Regions from separate parts of the Allobosea sp. RAF48 genome, predicted to be linked through region 2. Evidence: predicted binding sites of a transcription regulator. Region 2 holds the regulator's gene; the other holds the start of a gene.

Region 1 (9,963 bases), on a different contig from region 2:
ATCGATCCGGCGTACGCCGTGACGCTCCAGCGTCTTAAGCAGCTCGCGCTCGGTCAGCTCGACGCCTTCGTAGAGCGTCTTCACGTCGCCTTCGGCACTGTTGCGGGCGGCCTCGGGCAAGCTCTCCAGCGCCCGGCGCAGATTGTCCGAGGAGCCGAGCATGTCGCGCGCGAAGCTCGTCACCGCATAGGCCTTGGCATCGGCGATCTCGCGCTCTGTGCGGCGGCGCAGATTCTCCATCTCGGCCAGGGTGCGCAGCAGCTTGTCCTTGAGGTCGTCACGCTCGGCCTGGAGCTTCGCGACCAGGGCTTCGGTGCCCTCGGCGGCCGTGGCCTGCTCGGTTGCATCGGCCGCGGCTTCGAGATTGGGGTCTTGCGTCGCAGGGTTCTGCGTCATCGTATCTTCAGGTCCCTTTGTCTGGCTGGCTGCGCCGCTCCTTGCAGAGCCGGGGCCGATCATATTGGGGCGCAGCCGCGTTCGTGCCGGATATCGGCCTTATAGCCCGTTAAATCAAGCGCGAGCTGGCACTTTCACCTTGGCCGGCGCCGGCTTCTCGGCCTCGAGCTTGAAGACGTCGAGCAGCGCCTTGCGGATCGAGAGCTGTCGTCCGGTCGAGACTATCTTCGCATGGGTCAGGTCGGTGACGTAGAAAACGTCGACCGCCTTTTCGCCGAAGGTCGCGATATGGGCCGAGGCGATATTGAGGTTGAGCTTCCCGATCGCGGTGGTGAGATCGTAGAGCAGGCCCGGCCGGTCGAGGCCGGAGACCTCGAGCACGGTGTGGCGCGTCGACAGCACGTTGTCGATGATGACTTCCGGCTGCACCTGGAAGGTCTGGCCGCGTGGCGGCGGCGCCCGGCGCTGGGCCACCAGATCGGCGATCTTGATCTCGCCCTTCAGCGCCCGCTCGATCGCGGCCGCGATCCGCTCGGCCCGGCGCAGCTCGTCGTCGTCGCGGTCGAAAGCGCGCGAGACCGAGATGGTATCGAGCACGAGCCCGTCGCTGGTGGTGAAGATCTGGGCGTCGACGATGTTGCCGCCGGCCGCCGCGCAGGCTCCGGTGACGATGGCGAGCAGGCGCGGATGGTCCGGCGCCAGCACGGTGAGCTCGGTCACCCCGCGGAACTTGTCCGTCTCGACGATGGTCGCGGTCGTCCGCCCTGCCTGTTCGGCCTCGCGCAGGAAGCGGGCGTGCTTTTCCTGCCGGTCGGGATCGACCTTGATCCAGTAGGCCGGGTAGTGGCGCGCGATATAGGCGTCGCGCTCCTCCGCGCTCCAATCCGCCAGGCGCTGACGCAGCGCGTCCTGCTTCATGGCGACGCGCGCCTTGCGCTCGACGGCCGAATGGCCGCCTGCCAGCACGAGCTCGGTCTCGAAATAGAGCGTGCGCAGCAGCTGGCCCTTCCAACCGTTCCAGACGCCGGGACCGACTGCCTTGATGTCCGCCACGGTGAGAATGAGCAGCAGCTTCAGCCGCTCCAGGGTCTGCACCGTCGCGGCGAAGCTCTCGATCGTCTTGGGGTCACCCAGGTCGCGGCTCTGCGCCACGGTCGACATATCGAGATGGTGCTCGACCAGCCAGGCCACGGTTTCGGTCTGCGCGCTGGTCAGGCCGAAGCGCGGGCCGAGCTTGCGGGCAATGCGGGCGCCGGCGAGCGAATGGTCCTCCGGCCGGCCCTTGGCGATGTCGTGCAGGAACAGGGCGACATAGAGCGCACGCCGGTTGGCGACGGTCGGCATGATGTCGTTGGCGAGCGGGTGTTCGGCCTGGAGCACGCCAGCGTCGATCTCGGCCAGCACGCCGATCGCCCGGATCAGATGCTCGTCCACCGTATAGTGATGGTACATGTTGAACTGCATCATCGCCACGACCCGGCCGAAATCCGGGATGAAGCGGCCGAGCAGGCCGGATTCATTCATGCGGCGGAGCACCACCTCCGGCGAGCGCCGGGCGGTGAGGATTTCGAGGAAGATGCGGTTGGCTTCCGGGTCGTTGCGCAGGCCCGGCGTCACCAGTCTGAGCGACTGCGTCACCAGGCGGCTTGCACCGGGGTGGATCGCGAGATCCTCGCGGCTGGCGATTTCGTATAGCCGCAGCAGATTGACCGGGTCGCGCTCGAAGGCGCTGTCGTCGACGACGTTGAGCCGCTGGCTCGTCAGCTTGAAGTCGCGATGGCCGAGGGAGCGCTCACGCTTGCGCTTCGCCAGGGTATCGAAAAGCCGGGAGAGCGTCGCGCGCGGCTTCTGCTGGCGCGCTTCCAGCGCCGCGCAGACGATGGCGGTGAGGTCGCCGACATCCTTGGCGATCAGGAAGTAGGCCTTCATGAAGCGCTCGACGGGGGCTTGGCCGCTGCGGCCGACATAGCCGATTGCGGCGGCGACCTGGCGCTGCAGGTCGAAGGAGAGCCGCTCCTCGGCGCGTCCGGTGATGAAATGCAGCCAGCAGCGTACGCGCCAGAGGAACTCCTCCGAGCGCTGGAACATCTGCAGCTCGTCCTCGTCGAAGAGCCCGGCCGCGACCAGTTCGCGCACGTCATCGACGCGGTAGGAATATTTGGCGATCCAGAACAGCGTATTGAGGTCGCGCAAGCCGCCCTTGCCGTCCTTGACGTTGGGCTCGACCAGATAGCGCGACGCGCCGGCCCGTTGCACCCGCGTCTCGCGCTCGGCGAGCTTGGCCTCGGTGAAGGCGGCGGCCGTGCCCTCGACCACCTCAGCATTGAAGCGGCGGGTCATCTCGTCGAACAGCGCCCGGTCGCCCACCAGGAAGCGTGCCTCCAGCAGGGCGGTGCGGATCGTCATGTCCGCCCGCGCCTCGCGCACGCAATCATCGACCGAGCGCACGGAATGGCCGACCTTCAACTTCAGGTCCCAGAGCGGATAGAGCATGGATTCGACCACGCTCTCGCCCCAGGCGGTCTGCTTATGCGGGAAGAGGAAGAGAAGATCGACGTCCGATCCGGGCGCCAGCGTGCCGCGGCCATAGCCGCCGACGGCGACCACCGCGATCCGCTCCGATTGCGAGGGGTTGTCGGCCGGATAGAAATACGAAGTCGCGGCCTTGTGCAGCCCGATGACGACCGCATCCATCACGGCCGAGAGCCGGTGCGCGCAGGAAAGCCCGCCGCGCGGACCGGTCAGGATCGCCTTGGCCGAAACCCGGCCATCGTCGAGCAACTGCCGCAGCGCCGCCACCAGCAATTGCCGCTTCTCCGCCTTGTCCTTCCGCCGCGCCGCCTCGAACAGTCTCGCGATGCCCGCCTCCGGATCGTGCAGCATGTCGGAGAGGGCAAGTGCGGGCGCTGTCGAGGAGGCTGTCACGTGGGCACGGTTCCGTCGTCTGCCATTTGTTCTAGCACGCGGGGAAAGGGGACGAGAGAACTAAATTCTACAGCCTGTATACGGTAATGATGCAGTTGCCGATCACGATTGTGTTGTTCGACAAACAGAACGACTGGACCTAAAAGGCGGATGCGCGCCGATTTGAGCCACCAGCTTGCGGGCGCGAAATAAGTGCAGCTAAAGCGTGGGGCCAAGGACGCCACCCGTCCCGATTCCTCGCGTCGTCGAAATGAGGGATCGCATCAATGACAAGCATCACCCGCCGCCTCGCGAAGCGCGAAACGCGAGGCGCTGCGCGCGGTCGACCGCTCCCTGCGCGACGAGGCGCCGCATCAGGAAAGGACGGTCGAGACGGCCGGCATGTCGTTTGACAAAGCGGACGTTCGGACCTTAGAAAAGGACACGCGCCGATTTGAGCCTCAGCTTGCGGGCGCGAAACAAATGCAGCTAAAGCGCGGGACGACGGGACGGCCTGCTGCCGTCCGCGCTCCTTCCGCCTTGTTCATGGATGGAGCCAGCAATGTCGGCCGCTCTTCACACTCTCTCCCGCTCTCCCGAGACCGTTCCGCCGCGCCCTGCTGCCGGCGAGATCGTCGCCCTGCTAGGCGCGTCCGAGGTGCGGCGGGCGGCGCTGCGTGCGCTTGCCGGCCTGCGGACCGATGAGGGTGAGGTGCCGACGGCCGAAATCGGCCTGCTCTGCGCGCGGCCGCGCTTCTTCCCTTGGCTCGATCTCACCGAGAACCTGGCTTTCGTCCTGCCGAAGGCGACGCCGTTCGAGCGCGAGGGCCTGATCGCCAATGTGCTGGTGCGCCTTGGCCTCGCGGGGCAGGCGACGCAGCGGCCGGGCGCGCTCTCGCCCGAAGGGCTGCTGCGGCTCGCCATTGCCCGCCTTCTGTTGGTCAGGCCGCGGCTGCTGCTGGTCGATGAGCCCTTTGCGGCGCTCGATGCCGAAACCCGCAGCCGGCTCGCCGCCTTTCTGCCGGAGCTCTGTACGCAAGCGCGACCCGCCGTCGCCATCGCCACCGGTTCCGTCGAGGAGGCCTTGCGGTTGGCCGATCGCATCCTCGTCCTGCCACGGCAGCCGGGGCCGCCCGCCTTCAGCCTCGACAATCTGCTGGCCCGTCCGCGCGAGGAGGGCTCCGTCGGCTTCGTCACCCTGCGGCGCGAATTGCGCCGGGCGCTCGACAAGGAAAACCGGCACGCCGCGCCGGAGGTGGAGGCGGCGGCCTGAAGCGGCTACAAGCCGGCGGACCGCTTCACGAGGATCACGATCATGGACGTCACCGCTCTGCGCGCCCTGCAGGCGCCGCTCAAGGACGAGTATCGGACCAATCCCGAGGCCGCCGTCATCACGCTCAAGGCCCATGGCGAGCTCGACGACCAGCATATCGCCTGCAAGGTCGAGACCGGCCGCGCCATCGCGCTTGCGGGCCTGCATCCGGCGACCGGCGGTTCGGGCGCGGAGCTCTGCTCGGGCGATATGCTGCTGGAGGCTCTGGTCGCCTGTGCCGGCGTGACCCTGAAGGCGGTGGCGACCGCGCTCGAGATCGAGTTGAAGAAGGGCGTGGTGCGCGCCGAGGGCGATCTCGACTTCCGCGGCACGCTCGGCGTCGCAAAGGATGCAGCCGTCGGCTTCAAGGCGATCCGCCTCTCCTTCGATGTCGAGACCGATGCGCCGCAGGAGAAGCTCGACACCCTGCTCAAGCTCACCGAGCGCTACTGCGTCGTCTTCCAGACGCTGAACGTGAAGCCCGAACTGTCGGCGGTGCTCAACCGGAGTTGATCACTCCGCCGCGGCCTTCAGCTCCAGTCCCTTGGCGAAGGGCAGCTTCGGCTCGCTCTTCTCGTCGTCGAAATCGAGCGCGCCGATCTTCTCGGCGCGGCTCGTGACTTTGCCGGCCGAGGTCTTGATCTGGCCGACATCGTCCTGCGCCTGGCGGAAATGATTGTCGAGCTTATCGACGCGTTCGCCGAGCCGGCGCACATCGTCAAGCAGCTTGCCGACTTCGGTCTGGATGACCTGCGCCTCCTCCCGCATTCGCGCGTCGCGCACCAGCGACTGCATCAGCTGGATCGCCAGCGCCAGCAGCGAGGGGGAGACGATCATGATACGGGCCCGATGCGCCCGCTGCACGACATCGTCGAAATGCTCGTGCAGATCGGCATAGATCGATTCCGAGGGCACGAAGAGCAGCGCGACGTCCTGTGTTTCGCCGGGCAGGAAATAGCGCTCGGCGATGTCCTTCACATGCACGCCGACATCGCTGCGCACGCGCTGGCCGGCGGCCTTCTTCGCCTCCTCGCCACGCGCCTCGCGCAGCAGCGTGAAGCTCTCCAGCGGGAACTTGGCGTCGATCACAAGGCCACGCCCGTCGCCGGGCAGGGTGACCAGGCAGTCCGGCCGGCGCCCGTTCGAGAGCTGCGGCTGGAAGGCGAAGAAGGCGGCGGGCAGCCCGTCGCGGATGATCGCTTCCATCCGGCCTTGGCCATAGGCGCCGCGCGCCTGCTTGTTGGCGAGCACGTCCCGGAGTGTCACCACCTCGGAGGTCAGGTCTGTCAGGTTCTTCTGGGCGGTGTCGATCACCGCCAGCCGCTCCTGCAGCTTGCCGAGGCTCTCGGTTGTCTGGCGGACGTTCTGCTCCAGGCCTTGCCCGACCTTGTGGCTCAGCCCGTCCATCCTGTCGGCGACGAGCCGGGCGAGGTCGCCCTGCCTTGTCGAGAGGATTTCCGCCATCGACTGCATCCGGCCGGCGAGCTCGGCCTGCTGGCGGTTCATCTCCGCGACCTTGTCGTCCATCTCGCGGGCACGTTCCGCTGCCATCGCGGCCTCGATCGCGCGGTTCTTGCCGCCTCGCCAGCCAGCGATCACCGCCATGAACAGCAAGACGAGGCTCAAGCCCGCGAAGCCGAGGGCGGCCTCTGCCCATGTCACCGGGCGTTCAAGCAGGGTGAAGGCGATCTCGTTCATGCGCGGAGCCTAGCCGATTCGATGTAGAATAGCGAACGAAAGCGGAACAGTTTGACCGCTCTCTCACAAATGCTTATGTCCCGGGCTCAACAGCTCTTTCTCTTTGGAATCCCATGTCCGTTCGCCCGCTCGTCATCCTGCCCGACGCCCAGCTTCGCCTCGTTTCGAAGCCGGTCGCGGCTATCACGCCCGAGATCCGGACGCTGGTCGAGGACATGTTCGAGACGATGTACGACGCGCCCGGCATCGGGCTCGCCGCGATCCAGATCGGCGCGCCGCTGCGCGTCGTGACGATCGACCTGTCGAAGCCGGAGACGAAGGAGGGCGAGGAGCCGGAGCCGAGGAAGCCGCAGGTCTTCATCAACCCGCAGATCACCTGGTCCTCGGAGGAACTCAGCGCCTACGAGGAGGGCTGCCTCTCGATCCCCGAGTATTACGAGGAGGTCGAGCGCCCGGCCAAGGTCAAGGTCCGCTACATGGACCTCGACGGCAAGACACATGAGATCGCGGCTGACGGTCTGCTCGCCACCTGCCTCCAGCACGAGATCGACCATCTCGACGGCGTGCTCTTCATCGATCATCTCTCGCGGTTGAAGCGCGAGCGCGTCACCAAGAAATTCGCCAAGGCGGCCAAGCGCGAGCGGGCCGCGTAATCGACAGGCATCATCCGGGCCCTCATCCTGAGGAGCCGCGGCACGCGGCGTCTCGAAGGATGCTTCAGGAGGTTACTGGACCATCCTTCGAGACGCAGCCTCCGGCTGCTCCTCAGGATGAGGGCTGTTTCATTCTTTCCGGTGCCATGCCGGAGCTGAGGTAAAGTCGAGCGTATGAGTTTGCGCGTCATTTTCATGGGCACGCCGGATTTCGCCGTGCCGGTGCTGACGGAGATCGTCGGCCAGGGGCATGAGGTCGTCTCCTGCTACACCCGCGCTCCGGCGCAGGCCGGCCGCGGCCTCGATCTCAAGCCCTCGCCGGTGCACAGGGCGGCCGAGCGCTTCGGCATCCCGGTCTTCACGCCCGCGACGCTGAAGACGCCGGAGCAGGCCGAGATCATCGCCTCGCATCAGGCCGATGTCGCCGTCGTCGTCGCCTATGGCATGATCCTGCCGCAGGCGATCCTCGACCTGCCCGAGCTCGGCTGCCTCAATCTTCATGCCTCGCTGCTCCCGCGCTGGCGCGGCGCCGCGCCGATCCAGCGCGCGATCATGGCCGGGGACGCCGAAACCGGCGTCTGCGTGATGAAGATGGAGGCCGGGCTCGATACCGGCCCCGTCGCCATGGTCGAGACATTGCCGATCGGCCCGGATCTGACCGCCGGCGAATTGCATGACCAGCTCAGTATCCTCGGCGCCGATCTGATGGTGCGGGCGCTCGCCGCCCTCGGTCGCGGCGGCCTGCAGTTCACGCCGCAGCCGGAAGAGGGCGTCACCTATGCCGCCAAGATCACCAATGCTGAGGCGAAGTTGAGCTGGACGCTGCCGGCACAGCAGGTGCATGACCGGGTGCGCGGCCTCTCGCCCTTCCCGGGCGCCTTCGCCGAGATCGACCTCGGCAAGGGGCCGGAGCGGCTGAAGATCCTGCGTACCGCGCGCGCCGGCGGCGCGGCCGAGCCCGGCACGCTGCTTGACGACGAGGGCACGGTCGCCTGCGCCGTCGGCGCGGTGAAGCTGCTGCAGGTCCAGCGCGCCGGCAAGGCGCCGATGAGCGGGGCCGAGTTCCTGCGCGGCGCCCGGCTCGGGGCCGGCGACAAGCTCTGAATCGATGATCTCACCCTCCACGCCGTCATCCCGGGCGCAGCGAAGCGAAGACCCGGGATCCATGCCGAAACCTTCATCGGCAGCGCTCCGGCATGGATCCCGGATCGGCGCGGCTTCGCCGCTTGTCCGGGATGACGGTGCAGGGGAGAGCGTCTGATGCCGCGCTACAAGCTCGTCATCGAATATGACGGCACGCCGTTCTCGGGCTGGCAGCGCCAGCTCAACGGGCCTTCAGTGCAGCAGAGCGTCGAGGAGGCGGTCGAGGCCTTCTGCGGCCATCCCGTCAGGCTGCACTGCGCCGGCCGCACCGATGCCGGCGTCCACGCCACCCATCAGGTCGTGCATGTCGACTTCGAGAAAGACTGGCGCACCGATGTCGTGCGCGACGCGACCAATGCCCGGCTGAAATCCAGCGTCCCGGTGAGCGTGCTGAGCGCGGAGCAGGTCTCCGGCGATTTCGATGCCCGCATCTCGGCGAAGCGCCGCTATTACATCTATCGCATCCTCGACCGGCGGGCGCCGCCGGCGCTCGATCGAGGACGCGTCTGGCACGTCCCCGTGAAGCTCGACCATGAGGCGATGGACCGGGCCGCCAAGGCGCTGCTCGGCCACCACGACTTCACCACCTTCCGCGCCGCCGAATGCCAGGCCAACAGCCCGATGCGTACGCTCGACCGGCTCGATGTCCGGCGCGAGGGCGCGGAGATCGTGGTCTACGCCCATGCGCGCTCCTTCCTGCATCATCAGGTCCGCTCGATCGTCGGCAGCCTGAAGATGGTCGGGGCGGGGCGCTGGCCGGAAGCGAAGCTCGGCCAGATCCTGGCGGCGCGCGACCGGGCGCAGTGCGCGGCGCTGGCGCCGTCCTGCGGGCTCTATCTCGCCGGGGTCGACTACTGAGGCCGGCTCAGAACAGGTCGAACAGCTGGATCACGCCATAGTCGAGCACGACGCTGGCGATGACCAGCGGCAGCGCGATGGCGCGTCCCTCCGGCCCGAAGGCGGCGCGCGCCACGCAATAGCGCAGCCTGAGCACGATCGCGGCGAAGAAAGCGGACTGCACCATCGCGAGCTGCGGTGTCGACCAGCCGAGTGCGAAGACGGCAGCCGGAACCGCCATCAGGCTGGCCGAGACGATGCCGGCCCAATTCCAGGCGATGACGAAGCTGGTGAAGCGCGGCGCCTGCGCCAGTTCGGGCCGCAGCGCGATCAGCAGGGCCGGCACGGCGAGGATGGCGAGACAGAGCGCGCCGATGACCGCCAGCACGAGCGCGGGGGCGGTGAAGAGGCCGGCGCTGTTCGGCAGCCCGGCCATCAGGCGCGTCGCGGCGAGGATTGCGATCGTTGCCGGCAGCATCAATGCGAAGGCGAGATAGGAGCGCCAGAATCCGTCCCGGCTGAGGTCGAGTTCGGAAAGCGCCTCTGTGCCGCGGGTCATCAAGTGCCAGGAACCGCGCAGCGAGCGCGCGATGTCGTCGGCGGCGAGCCTCATCACGGTCTCCATCATCTGCGATCTTAGACTTTCGTCTAAGGCGGATAATGACCCGTGGTTCCGGCGCGTCAAGCCTTGTGTTGCGCTGCAAAATAGCTGGCGAGTAACCGATGCGTGATCCGCTCAAGCGCAGCGAGGTCCGCGACGGCAACGCATTCGTCGATCTGGTGCATCGTCTTGCCGACGACACCGTATTCGACAACGGGGCAATAGCTCTTGATGAACCGGGCGTCGGAGGTGCCGCCGGTCGTCGAAAGCTGCGGCCGCTTGCCGGTCTCGGCGGCGACGGCATCCGCTACCATGGCTACGAAGGGGCCGGGTTCGGTCAGGAAGGCGACGGCATTGGTCGGCTGGAAGTCGATGTCGTAGCGCACGGTGTTGCCCGCCGCCTCCCGCAGGCGCCGGTC
Region 2 (9,963 bases):
GGCCATCGGCCCGGAGACCCTGCGTAACATCGCCGACGCCGGCCTGTCGGGCATCGGGCTCAAGGCGGGCGAGGTGTTGGTCGGCGACCGCGCGGCGCTTGGGCGGCAGGCGGATCAGCTCGGCCTGTTCATCGAAGGCATCGCCTGATGCGACCCTTCAAGCTCGCCATCATTGCGGGCGAGGCCTCAGGCGATGCGCTCGCGCTGCGCTTCCTGGCGGCCCTGCACGAGCGCTTGGGCGATCGCCCCATCGAGCTGCGCGGGGTGGGCGATCATGGCCTGCCGCAAGCGGGGCTGTTGCCGTTCTTTCCGCAAGCCGACATCGCGGTGATGGGCTTCGGCCCGGTGATCGCGCGCCTGCCGCTGCTACTGCGGCGGATGGAGGATGCTGCCCGTGGGATTGCCGATTTTCAGCCGGATCTGCTGCTGACGATCGACAGTCCGGATTTTTGCCTGCGCGTGGCGAAGAAAGTTCGGGCCCGGGCCCCTCATATCCCAATCGCGCACTGGGTTTGCCCGAGCGTCTGGGCCTGGCGCTCCGGCCGGGCACGTCGCATGGCGCCGCATGTCGATCGCATCCTGGCGCTGCTGCCGTTCGAACCGGCTGCTCTCGCGCGGCTGCAGGGTCCTCAGACGATCTATGTCGGCCATCCGTTGATGGAGCGTCTCGCCGAATTGCGGCCGAACCCGGCCGAGCAAGGTGCCCGGGATGATGCGGCCCAGCCGCTGGTGCTGGTCTTGCCCGGCAGCCGCCGCTCGGAAATCCATCATCTGATGCCGGTTTTTGGCGAGGCGATCGCACGGGTCGCAGCGGCTGTTCCCGGGGCGCGCTTCGTTCTGCCGGCCGTCGCGCGGCTCCAACCGATGATCGCTGAGGCCGCGGCGCGCTGGTCGGTCGCGCCGGAGATCGTCAGCGGCGAGGCCGCCAAGCTCGCCGCCTTCCGAGAAGCCCGCGTGGCCCTGGCCGCCTCCGGTACCGTGACGCTCGAGTTGGCCTTGTCTGGCGTGCCGACGGTAGCAGCCTATCGTGGGGCAGGCTGGGAGGCCGTGCTGGCCCGGCGGCTCGTCAAGCTGCCGAGCGTCATCCTGCCGAACCTGATCCTTGGTCGGAACGTCGTCCCGGAGTTCATCCAGGATGATGCGACGGCGGAGGCCTTGGGCCGGCATTTGCTGGCGGCGCTCGCCGAGGGGCCCGAACGGCAGGCGCAGCTGGACGGCTTCGCCGAGGTTGAGACCATCATGCGCTCGGCGGGGCCCAGCCCGGCTGCCAACGCCGTCGAAGCGGCGTTGGCGTTGGTCTCCTCGCCTGCTCGCCTCGAGGCTTGAGTTTGTAAGCCGGCTTATTCGACGACCGCGCCGGACGCCTTGGCGATCGGCGCCCATTTGGCCAGTTCGGTCTTGACGTGCTCGCCGAGCTGCTCCGGCGTCGATCCGACGATATCGGCGCTGACGTCGTTGAGCTTCTTCTTCACTTTCTCGTCCCTGAGCGCCTGGTTGGCGGCCTGGTTGATCTTCTCGACGATCGGGCGGGGCAGGTTGGCCGGGCCGAAAAGCGCATTCCAGGTATAGGTCTCGTAGCCCGGCAGGCCGCTCTCGGCGATGGTCGGCACGTCCGGGAAGGACGCGACGCCCTCCTTGGTGGTGACGCCGATCGCCCGAAGCTGGCCATTACGGATGACGCCGGCCGAGGAGGGCAGGTTGTCGAACATGATCGGCACCGCACCCGAGACGACGTCGTTCAGCGCCGGGCCGGCGCCACGATAGGGCACATGGTTCATCTGGACGCCGCCGAGCGATTTGAACAGCTCGCCGGAGAGGTGCAGCGGCGTGCCGACGCCGGAGGAGGCATAAGAGTACTTGCCCGGATTGTCCTTCAGCACCTGCAGCACTTCCTTCACGGTCTTGGCCGGGAAGTTGGGGTTCACCACCATCACGTTGGGAACGATCGCGAGCAGCGAGATCGGGGTGAAGTCCTTCACCGCGTCGAAGGTGACGGTCTTCAGGATCGCCGGGTTGAGGGCATGGGTCGAGATGGTGCCGAGGAGGAGGGTGTAGCCGTCCGGCGCGGCGCGGGCGACGGCGGTGGAGCCGACATTGCCGCCGGCCCCGGCGCGGTTCTCGATCACCACGTTCTGACCGAGCAGCTCGCTCATCTTCTGGCCGACGAGGCGGGCGACGATATCGGTCGAGCCGCCGGCGGCGAAGGGCACGACCAGCGTGATCGGACGGGACGGGTAAGCGGCCTGGGCCTGCGCCTGCGTGCCGGCGAGGCTCGCGGCTCCGGCGCCGATCAGGAAGGCGCGGCGGTCGAGAAGATGGTTTTCGGTCATGCACGGATCTCCGTTGGAAGACGCGACTCTACCCAGACGCGCTCGCCGATCACCCGCATGCCTTTGATCAATCTTCCGAAACAATAAGGGCGCGGTGGAAACCACCGCGCCCTTGCTGGCGTTCGTGCTGCGCCGGGATCAGCGACGGCCGATCGGCGTGTAATCGCGCTGCGGCGCGCCGGTATAGAGCTGGCGCGGGCGGCCGATCTTCTGGGACGGATCTTCGATCATCTCCTTCCACTGCGCGATCCAGCCGACGGTGCGGGCGACGGCGAAGAGCACAGTGAACATCGAGGTCGGGAAGCCCATCGCCTTCAGCGTGATGCCCGAATAGAAGTCGATGTTCGGATAGAGCTTCTTCTCGATGAAGTACTCGTCGTGCAGCGCGATGCGCTCCAGCTCGATGGCGACGTCCAGAAGCGGGTCGTCCTTGATGCCGAGCTCGTTCAGCACCTCATGCGTGGTCTTCTGCATGATCTTGGCGCGCGGGTCGTAGTTCTTGTAAACCCGGTGGCCGAAGCCCATCAGGCGGAACGGATCGTTCTTGTCCTTGGCCTTGGCGATGTATTTCGGGATGTTGTCGACGGTCCCGATTTCCTCGAGCATCTTGAGCGCCGCCTCATTGGCGCCGCCATGGGCGGGCCCCCACAGGCAGGCCGTGCCGGCCGCGATGCAGGCGAAGGGGTTGGCGCCCGAGGATCCGGCGAGGCGCACGGTCGAGGTCGAGGCGTTCTGCTCGTGGTCGGCGTGCAGGATGAAGATGCGGTCGAGCGCGCGCGACAGCACCGGATTGACCTTGTACTCCTCGGCCGGGACCGCAAAGCACATGCGCAGGAAGTTCGAGGTGTAGTCCAGCGAGTTCAGCGGATACACGAAGGGCTGGCCAACGGTGTACTTGAACGCCATCGCCGCCAGCGTCGGCACCTTCGCGATCATACGCATCGAGGCGATCATGCGCTGATGCGGGTCTGAGATGTCGGTGGAGTCGTGATAGAAGGCCGACATCGCGCCGATCGAGCCGACCATGACGGCCATCGGATGGGCATCGCGGCGGAAGCCCTGGAAGAAGCGGGCCATCTGCTCATGCACCATGGTGTGGCGCGTGACGCGGTAGTCGAAATCCGCCTTCTGCGCGGCGGTCGGCAGTTCCCCGTAGAGCAGCAGATAGCAGGTCTCGAGGAAGTCGCCGTGCTCGGCGAGTTGCTCGATCGGGTAGCCGCGATAGAGCAGCACGCCCTGGTCGCCGTCGATATAGGTGATCTGCGACTCGCAGCTCGCCGTCGAGGTGAAGCCGGGGTCGTAGGTGAACATGCCCGTCTGGGCGTAGAGCTTGCCGATGTCGATGACGGCAGGGCCGACCGACCCTTGCTTGATCGCCATGTCGACGGTCTTGTCGCCGACCTGGAGCTGGCTCGTGTTTCCGCTCATCGATACCGATCCTTTCAAGGCTCGCTGCTGTTCAGCACCTGTTTCGCCTATCCGCCGGCGCTTCCGCGCCAGCCTTTTCCCATCCGAGGCCCGCGATGTGACGGGATGATGTCGGAAGGGGATGTGGAAGGAGACCCATGTGGCTGATATACAAGCAATATTCGTGCTCCGCCACGGTGTGGCCGCGCAACGCACTTGCGCGTCACTAGACCATTTGCCCAGTGCATTCAACCAAGCCGAAAGGCGATTGGAACCGCGCCTGGATCATATCTGCGCGAGCAGCGAGCACGCCGCCACCGCGAGGCGGCGTGCGCAAGCTTGAAAGCTGAAAGAGGGGCACCGCCCGGCAGCGGCGATGCCCCATTTACGACAGCTCAGGCTTGGTCGGCGAGCCGCGCCAGCGTCTCGTCGCGACCGAGCACGGCCATCACGTCGAAGAGCCCGGGCGACATGGCGCGGCCGGTCAGCGCGGCGCGCAGCGGCTGCGCCGCCTGGCCGAGCTTGATGCCGCTCTCCTCGACATAGGCGCGCACGGCCGCCTCCAGCGGCGCAGGAGCCCAATCGCTGACCACGGCGAGTTTCTCGGCGATCTTCGGCAGGCGCTGCCGCGCGGCTTCGTCGAGCAGGCTCTTGGCCTTGTCGTCGAGCTGCAGCGGGCGCTGGGCATAGAGATAGAAGGCGCTGTCGAGCAGCTCGACCAGCGTCTTGGCGCGCTCCTTGAGGCCGGGCATGGCTGCGAGGAACTTCGCTTCCAGCTCCGGCGACAGCGTCTGGCCGATACCGCGCGCCGGGCCGATCTCCGGCAGGATGACCTTGAGCGCATCGAGGAGCTCGCGGTCGCTCGACTGGCGCATGTAGAGCCCGTTGAGGTTCTCGAGCTTGGCGTAGTCGAAGCGCGCCGGCGAGCGGCCGATCGATGAGAGGTTGAAGGCGTCGATCATTTCCTGCGTGGAGAAGACCTCCTGGTCGCCATGGCTCCAGCCCAGCCGCACCAGATAGTTGCGCAGGGCCGCCGGCAGGTAGCCCATCGAGCGATAGGCATCGATGCCGAGCGCGCCGTGGCGCTTCGAGAGCTTGGCGCCGTCCGGCCCGTGGATCAGCGGGATATGCGACATGCTCGGCACATCCCAGCCGAGCGCGTCGTAGATCTGGGTCTGGCGGGCGGCGTTGGTGAGATGGTCGTCGCCGCGGATGACATGGGTCACGCCCATGTCGTGGTCGTCGACCACGACGGCGAGCATATAGGTCGGCGTGCCGTCCGAGCGCAGCAGCACGAGGTCGTCGAGATTCTCGTTCTGCCAGACGACCCGGCCCTGCACCTCGTCGTTCACCACCGTCTCGCCGGTCTGGGGTGCCTTGAGGCGGATGACGGGCTTGACGCCGTCCGGCGCAGTCGACGGGTCGCGGTCGCGCCAGCGGCCGTCATAGCGCAGCGGCTTGCCCTCGGCGCGGGCCTTTTCGCGCATCTCCTCGAGCTCGGCCGGGCTGGCGTAGCAGTAATAGGCCCTGCCGGCGGCGAGCATCTGCTCGGCCACCTCGCGGTGCCGCGCCGCGCGCTGGAACTGATAAACGGTCTGCCCGTCCCAATCGAGGCCGAGCCATTCCAGCCCGTCGAGGATCGCTGCGATAGCGGCATCGGTCGAGCGTTCGCGGTCGGTGTCTTCGATGCGCAGCAGCATCTTGCCGCCTTGGCGGCGGGCATAGAGCCAGTTGAACAGCGCCGTGCGAGCTCCGCCGATATGCAGGAATCCGGTGGGCGAGGGCGCAAAGCGCGTGACGACGGCATTGCTCATGGAAGGCAACTCCGACCGGGCGGCGGGAGCCGCCCGGGGCAAGACAGGGAAATGGCGCAGGTCATGACATGACAACCGGCGCGCGCCCTGTAACATGGCTTGGCCGGAAAGGTTAAGCGGTCAAATCGCAGCGCCGGCGAGGAGGGGCGGAGAATGCAGCCGGGGCCGCCGGGGCAGGACAAGCCGCGCGGCGCGCGAGCCGAGGCCTTGCCTCTGCGCCTGCTGCCAAGCTGGCTGACCTCCGTTCGCTTCGAAGTCTGGCTGCAAGACTGGCAGGCCCGGTTCGGTCAGGCGCTCGAACTCGAGGCCGAGCGCCGCCGTCCGTTCCTGTGGCTGCCCGTGGCGATGGGCGCCGGCATCCTGTTCTATTTCGCGGCCGACCGTGAGCCGGTTTTATGGGCGCCTCTGGCTGGCTTCGCGCTCAGTGCGATCTTCGCGTTCGTGCTGCGAACCCGTCGGCTAGCCTCGATGGCCTCCCTGGCGGTGGCCGCCGCCTTCGCGGGTTTTGCCGCCGGTGCCTGGCGTACGGCGGATGTCGCGGCGCCGATGCTGGAGCGTCAACGAATCGGCAAGGTGACGGGTTTCGTCGAGAGCGTCGAGGCACGCGACAGCGGCGCCCGTATCGTCCTGCTGGTAACGGAATTCGCCGGGATGCCGGCAGCCGAGCGCCCAAGGCGCGTGCGCGTCAATATCCGCGCCGCTTCCGTGGCGCCGGGCGATCATGTCGTCGCGACGGCGCGGCTGCTGCCTCCGCCCGGGCCGGCCCGGGCCGGCGGCTATGATTTCGGTCGCGATGCCTTCTTCCGGGGCATTGGCGCAGTCGGCAGCATCGCGGGCAAGATTGCCCTGGCGCCACCGCCGCATCCGATGCCGACGCGTCTTGCCGTCGATGTCGCCATCGACAGGGCGCGCAATGCCTTGACCCAACGCATCGCGGAAGGCGGTGGCGGACAGGGCGGGGCAGTCGCCGCCGCCCTCGTTACGGGAAAGCGCGGGCTGATCACCGAGGCGACGAACAACGACCTGCGCGCCGCCGGCATCTACCACATCGTTTCGATCTCCGGCCTGCACATGGTCCTCGCCGCCGGGACGATCTTCTGGCTGGTGCGCGCCCTGCTGGCGCTCTCCCAGACCGCCGCGCTGCGCTGGCCGATCAAGAAGATCGCAGCGGCCGCAGCGATGTTCGGCGCGACCGCCTACTGCATCTTCTCGGGCAGCGATGTCGCGACCGAGCGCTCGCTGATCATGACGCTGGTGATGCTCGGCGCGATCCTTGTCGATCGTGCGGCGCTGAGCATGCGCAATCTCGCGCTTGCGGCCATGATCGTGCTCCTGCGCGAGCCGGAGGCCTTGCTCGGGCCGAGCTTCCAGATGTCCTTCGGAGCCGTCGCGGCATTGATCGCCTTTGCCGAACGCTGGGAGAGCCGAAAGCGCTCCCAGCCGCCGCCGACCTTGCCGTGGCCGCTTGGGCCGGTCTGGGCCGCGGCACTCGGCATCGTCGTCACCACGTTGCTGGCAACGGCCGCGACAGCGCCCTTCGGCGCCTATCATTTTCAGACCTTCAATCCCTTCGGCCTGCTCGGCAATGCGATGGCGCTGCCCTTCGTCTCGCTCTTCGTCATGCCGGCGGCCGTCTTCGGCGTGCTGGCTTACCCCTTCGGACTGGACTGGCCCGCCTGGGCGCTGATGGGGCTGGCTTCCGATGTCGTGCTCAAGGTGGCGCACTGGGTCGCAAGCATCGACCATTCCACGGTGATGATCGCAGCCTTCGGGCCGGCGGTGCTGACCTGCTTCGTGCTGGCGCTGCTGTGGCTGACGCTCTGGACCACGCCCTGGCGCTGGCTGGCGGCGCTGCCGCTCCTGCTCGGCGTGGCCATCGCCGGCAAGCCGGAGCGGCCGGAAATCCTGATCGAACGCGACGGTTCGGGGCTGGCGGTGCGGGGCCCGGATGGCCGCCTCGCGATTGCGGGCAAGCCGAGCCGTTTCGTGCTGCAGCAATGGCTCGCTGCTGATGGCGATCGCCGTTCGCCGGACGATCCGACGCTGCGGGCCGGCATTAGCTGCGATGCGCTCGGCTGCGTCGCACGGACGCCGGATCAGCGCACCGTCTCCTACACGCGCGACAGGTTGGGGCTTATCGAGGACTGCATGCGAGCTGACCTCGTCGTCACGGCCATCCCCTGGAGCGGAACCTGCAAGGCACGGCTGATCGAGCGAATGGCGTTATCGCGCGACGGCGCGACTTCGCTCTATCGAACAGGATCGGGGTGGAGCAGCCATGTCTCGGAGCAGAACGCTGCCGACCGCCCCTGGAGCCGCCGCCGTGAACAGCGCCCTGCGCAAGCCTCGACAGCGCCTCCGAGTGTGACACCGGCTTCCGCCGACGGCGAAGCCGAGGTCGAGCGCCTTCAGTAGCGCCGCATCAGATTGACGAGGCGGCCCTGGATCTTGACCCGGTCCGGCCCGAGCACGCGCGTCTCATAGGCGGGGTTGGCGGCTTCGAGCGCGATCGAGGAGCCGCGCTTGCGCAGTCGCTTGAGCGTCGCTTCCTCGTCATCGATCAGCGCCACGACGATGTCGCCGGTATTGGCCGAATCCTGCTTGCGGATGATGACGGTGTCGCCGTCGAGGATGCCGGCTTCGACCATCGAGTCACCACGCACTTCCAGCGCGTAATGCTCGCCGGAGCCGAGCATGTCGGGCGGCAGCGAGACGGTGTGGCTACGGTTCTGGATCGCCGAGATCGGCGTGCCGGCGGCGATGCGGCCCATGACCGGGATCGCGATGGAGGAGCGGCTGTCCTCATCGGCCGCAGGGCGTGGCTTGGTGAGATTCGGCTGCGAGCCGAGGCCGCCCTGGACGACCGCAGGGTTGAAACGCTGCCGCTGCTGCGGGGCGCCGAGCCCGTCGGGCATCTTGATGATCTCGAGCGCACGCGCCCGGTTGGGCAGGCGACGGATGAATCCGCGCTCCTCCAGCGCCATGATCAGCCGGTGAATGCCCGACTTGGAGCGCAGATCGAGCGCATCCTTCATCTCGTCGAAGGAGGGCGGCACCCCGCTCTCACGCAAGCGTTCCTGGATGAAGCGCAGGAGTTCGTGTTGCTTGCGTGTCAGCATGATCCCCGCCGGCCTTCTCGAAGGCTAGATTCGAAACAAAGCAGGAACACCATACGCGTTCCACTTGTGTTCCGCAAGCGGGCTCCGGCATCGAAGCGAACAGTGGAATCCACTTTTCGGGCAGATCCGATGCGATAACCCTATACAGATCGCTACGATCGCGTCCGACAGGATGAGCGGTGATCTAGCGCAGCGGCAGGATGCGGCAGATGTCGCCTTTTTTTGCCGGCGCGGCATGGGCAGGCCGGATCGTCAATGCCTGCGCCCGTGCCAGCGTGCCGAGCATCGAGGAATCCTGCCGGTCGAAGGGCGTCGCCACCCAGCCATCCGGCCTCAGTGCGAGCTCCGAGCGCAGATAGTCCTCGCGCTCGTCATTGGCCGGCATGTCACGGCCGAGGCGGGCGGGGATGCTGCGGTCGCGGTCGGCCTCCCCAATGCCGAGCAGAGCCTCGATCAGCGGCAGGACGAAGAGATGGCCGCAGACGATCGAGGAGACCGGGTTTCCGGGCAAGCCGACCACGACCATGCGGCCGAGTCGGCCGGTCATCATCGGTTTGCCCGGCCGCATCGCGATCTTCCAGAAGCCGAGCGACATGCCGGCCCGCGTCAGCGCCTCCTGCACGAGGTCATGCGCGCCGACCGAGGCCCCGCCGAGTGTGATGAGGACGTCGGCGTCGGCGTCCCGCGCCTGGCCGATCTTGGCCGCGAGGTCGGCGTGGTCGTCGCGGGCGATGCCGAGATCGAGAACGGCACCGCCGGCCTTCTCGACCAGTGCAGCGAGCGAGAAGGAGTTCGAGGCGACGATCTGGTCGCGCCCGACCGGCTCGCCCGGAGCCACCAACTCGTCGCCAGTGGCAAGGATCGCGACGCGCGGCTTGCGCCGGACGGGCAAGGTCGGATGTCCCATCGCGGCGGCAAGGCCCAGCGCAGCGCTGTCGAGCACGCGTCCGGCCGGCAGCAGGACGTTGCCCTCGCGGAAATCCAGCCCGGCTGCGCGCAGGAACTTGCCCCTGGCAGGCGGCACCCGCACGCGGATCGCCGGGCTGTCGACGCCGTCGGCATCCTCCTGCATCAGGACGGTATCGGCGCCCTCCGGCATTGGCGCGCCCGTGAAGATGCGCACGGCCTGCCCCGGCCCGACCGAGCCCTCGAAGGCCCGGCCAGCGGCGGATTCGCCGATCACCGCGAGCGAGATGCCCGCCGCCATGTCGTCGCCGCGCACGGCATAGCCGTCCATGGCGGAATTGGCGAAGGGCGGCTGGGTCCGGAGCGCCTTGACCTCACCGGCAAGCA

What was found. Region 2 encodes LexA, which represses DNA repair genes until DNA is damaged. Its sites were predicted from a motif close to TGTTCNNNNTGTGTTCNG; they were not measured.
Region 1: AB4Z10_RS16850 (DNA recombination protein RmuC) is a predicted target of LexA. The motif match lies at 6,342-6,359, and genes of this name have one in related genera.

What each region holds. Positions count from the first base shown of each region.
Region 1 is NZ_JBFRDZ010000008.1:183,852-193,814, reverse strand. It holds gene grpE (nucleotide exchange factor GrpE) at 1-396, opposite strand, end outside; gene AB4Z10_RS16865 ([protein-PII] uridylyltransferase) at 511-3,279, opposite strand; gene AB4Z10_RS16860 (ATP-binding cassette domain-containing protein) at 3,863-4,573, shown strand; gene AB4Z10_RS16855 (OsmC family protein) at 4,616-5,125, shown strand; gene AB4Z10_RS16850 (DNA recombination protein RmuC) at 5,126-6,310, opposite strand; gene def (peptide deformylase) at 6,424-6,963, shown strand; gene fmt (methionyl-tRNA formyltransferase) at 7,138-8,067, shown strand; gene truA (tRNA pseudouridine(38-40) synthase TruA) at 8,224-8,964, shown strand; gene AB4Z10_RS16830 (hypothetical protein) at 8,972-9,556, opposite strand; gene dapE (succinyl-diaminopimelate desuccinylase) at 9,625-9,963, opposite strand, start outside.
Region 2 is NZ_JBFRDZ010000005.1:138,682-148,644, reverse strand. It holds gene AB4Z10_RS11580 (LpxI family protein) at 1-148, shown strand, start outside; gene lpxB (lipid-A-disaccharide synthase) at 148-1,326, shown strand; gene AB4Z10_RS11570 (Bug family tripartite tricarboxylate transporter substrate binding protein) at 1,341-2,330, opposite strand; gene gltA (citrate synthase) at 2,469-3,758, opposite strand; gene gltX (glutamate--tRNA ligase) at 4,133-5,551, opposite strand; gene AB4Z10_RS11555 (ComEC/Rec2 family competence protein) at 5,705-7,966, shown strand; gene lexA (transcriptional repressor LexA) at 7,960-8,670, opposite strand; gene AB4Z10_RS11545 (molybdopterin molybdotransferase MoeA) at 8,855-9,963, opposite strand, start outside.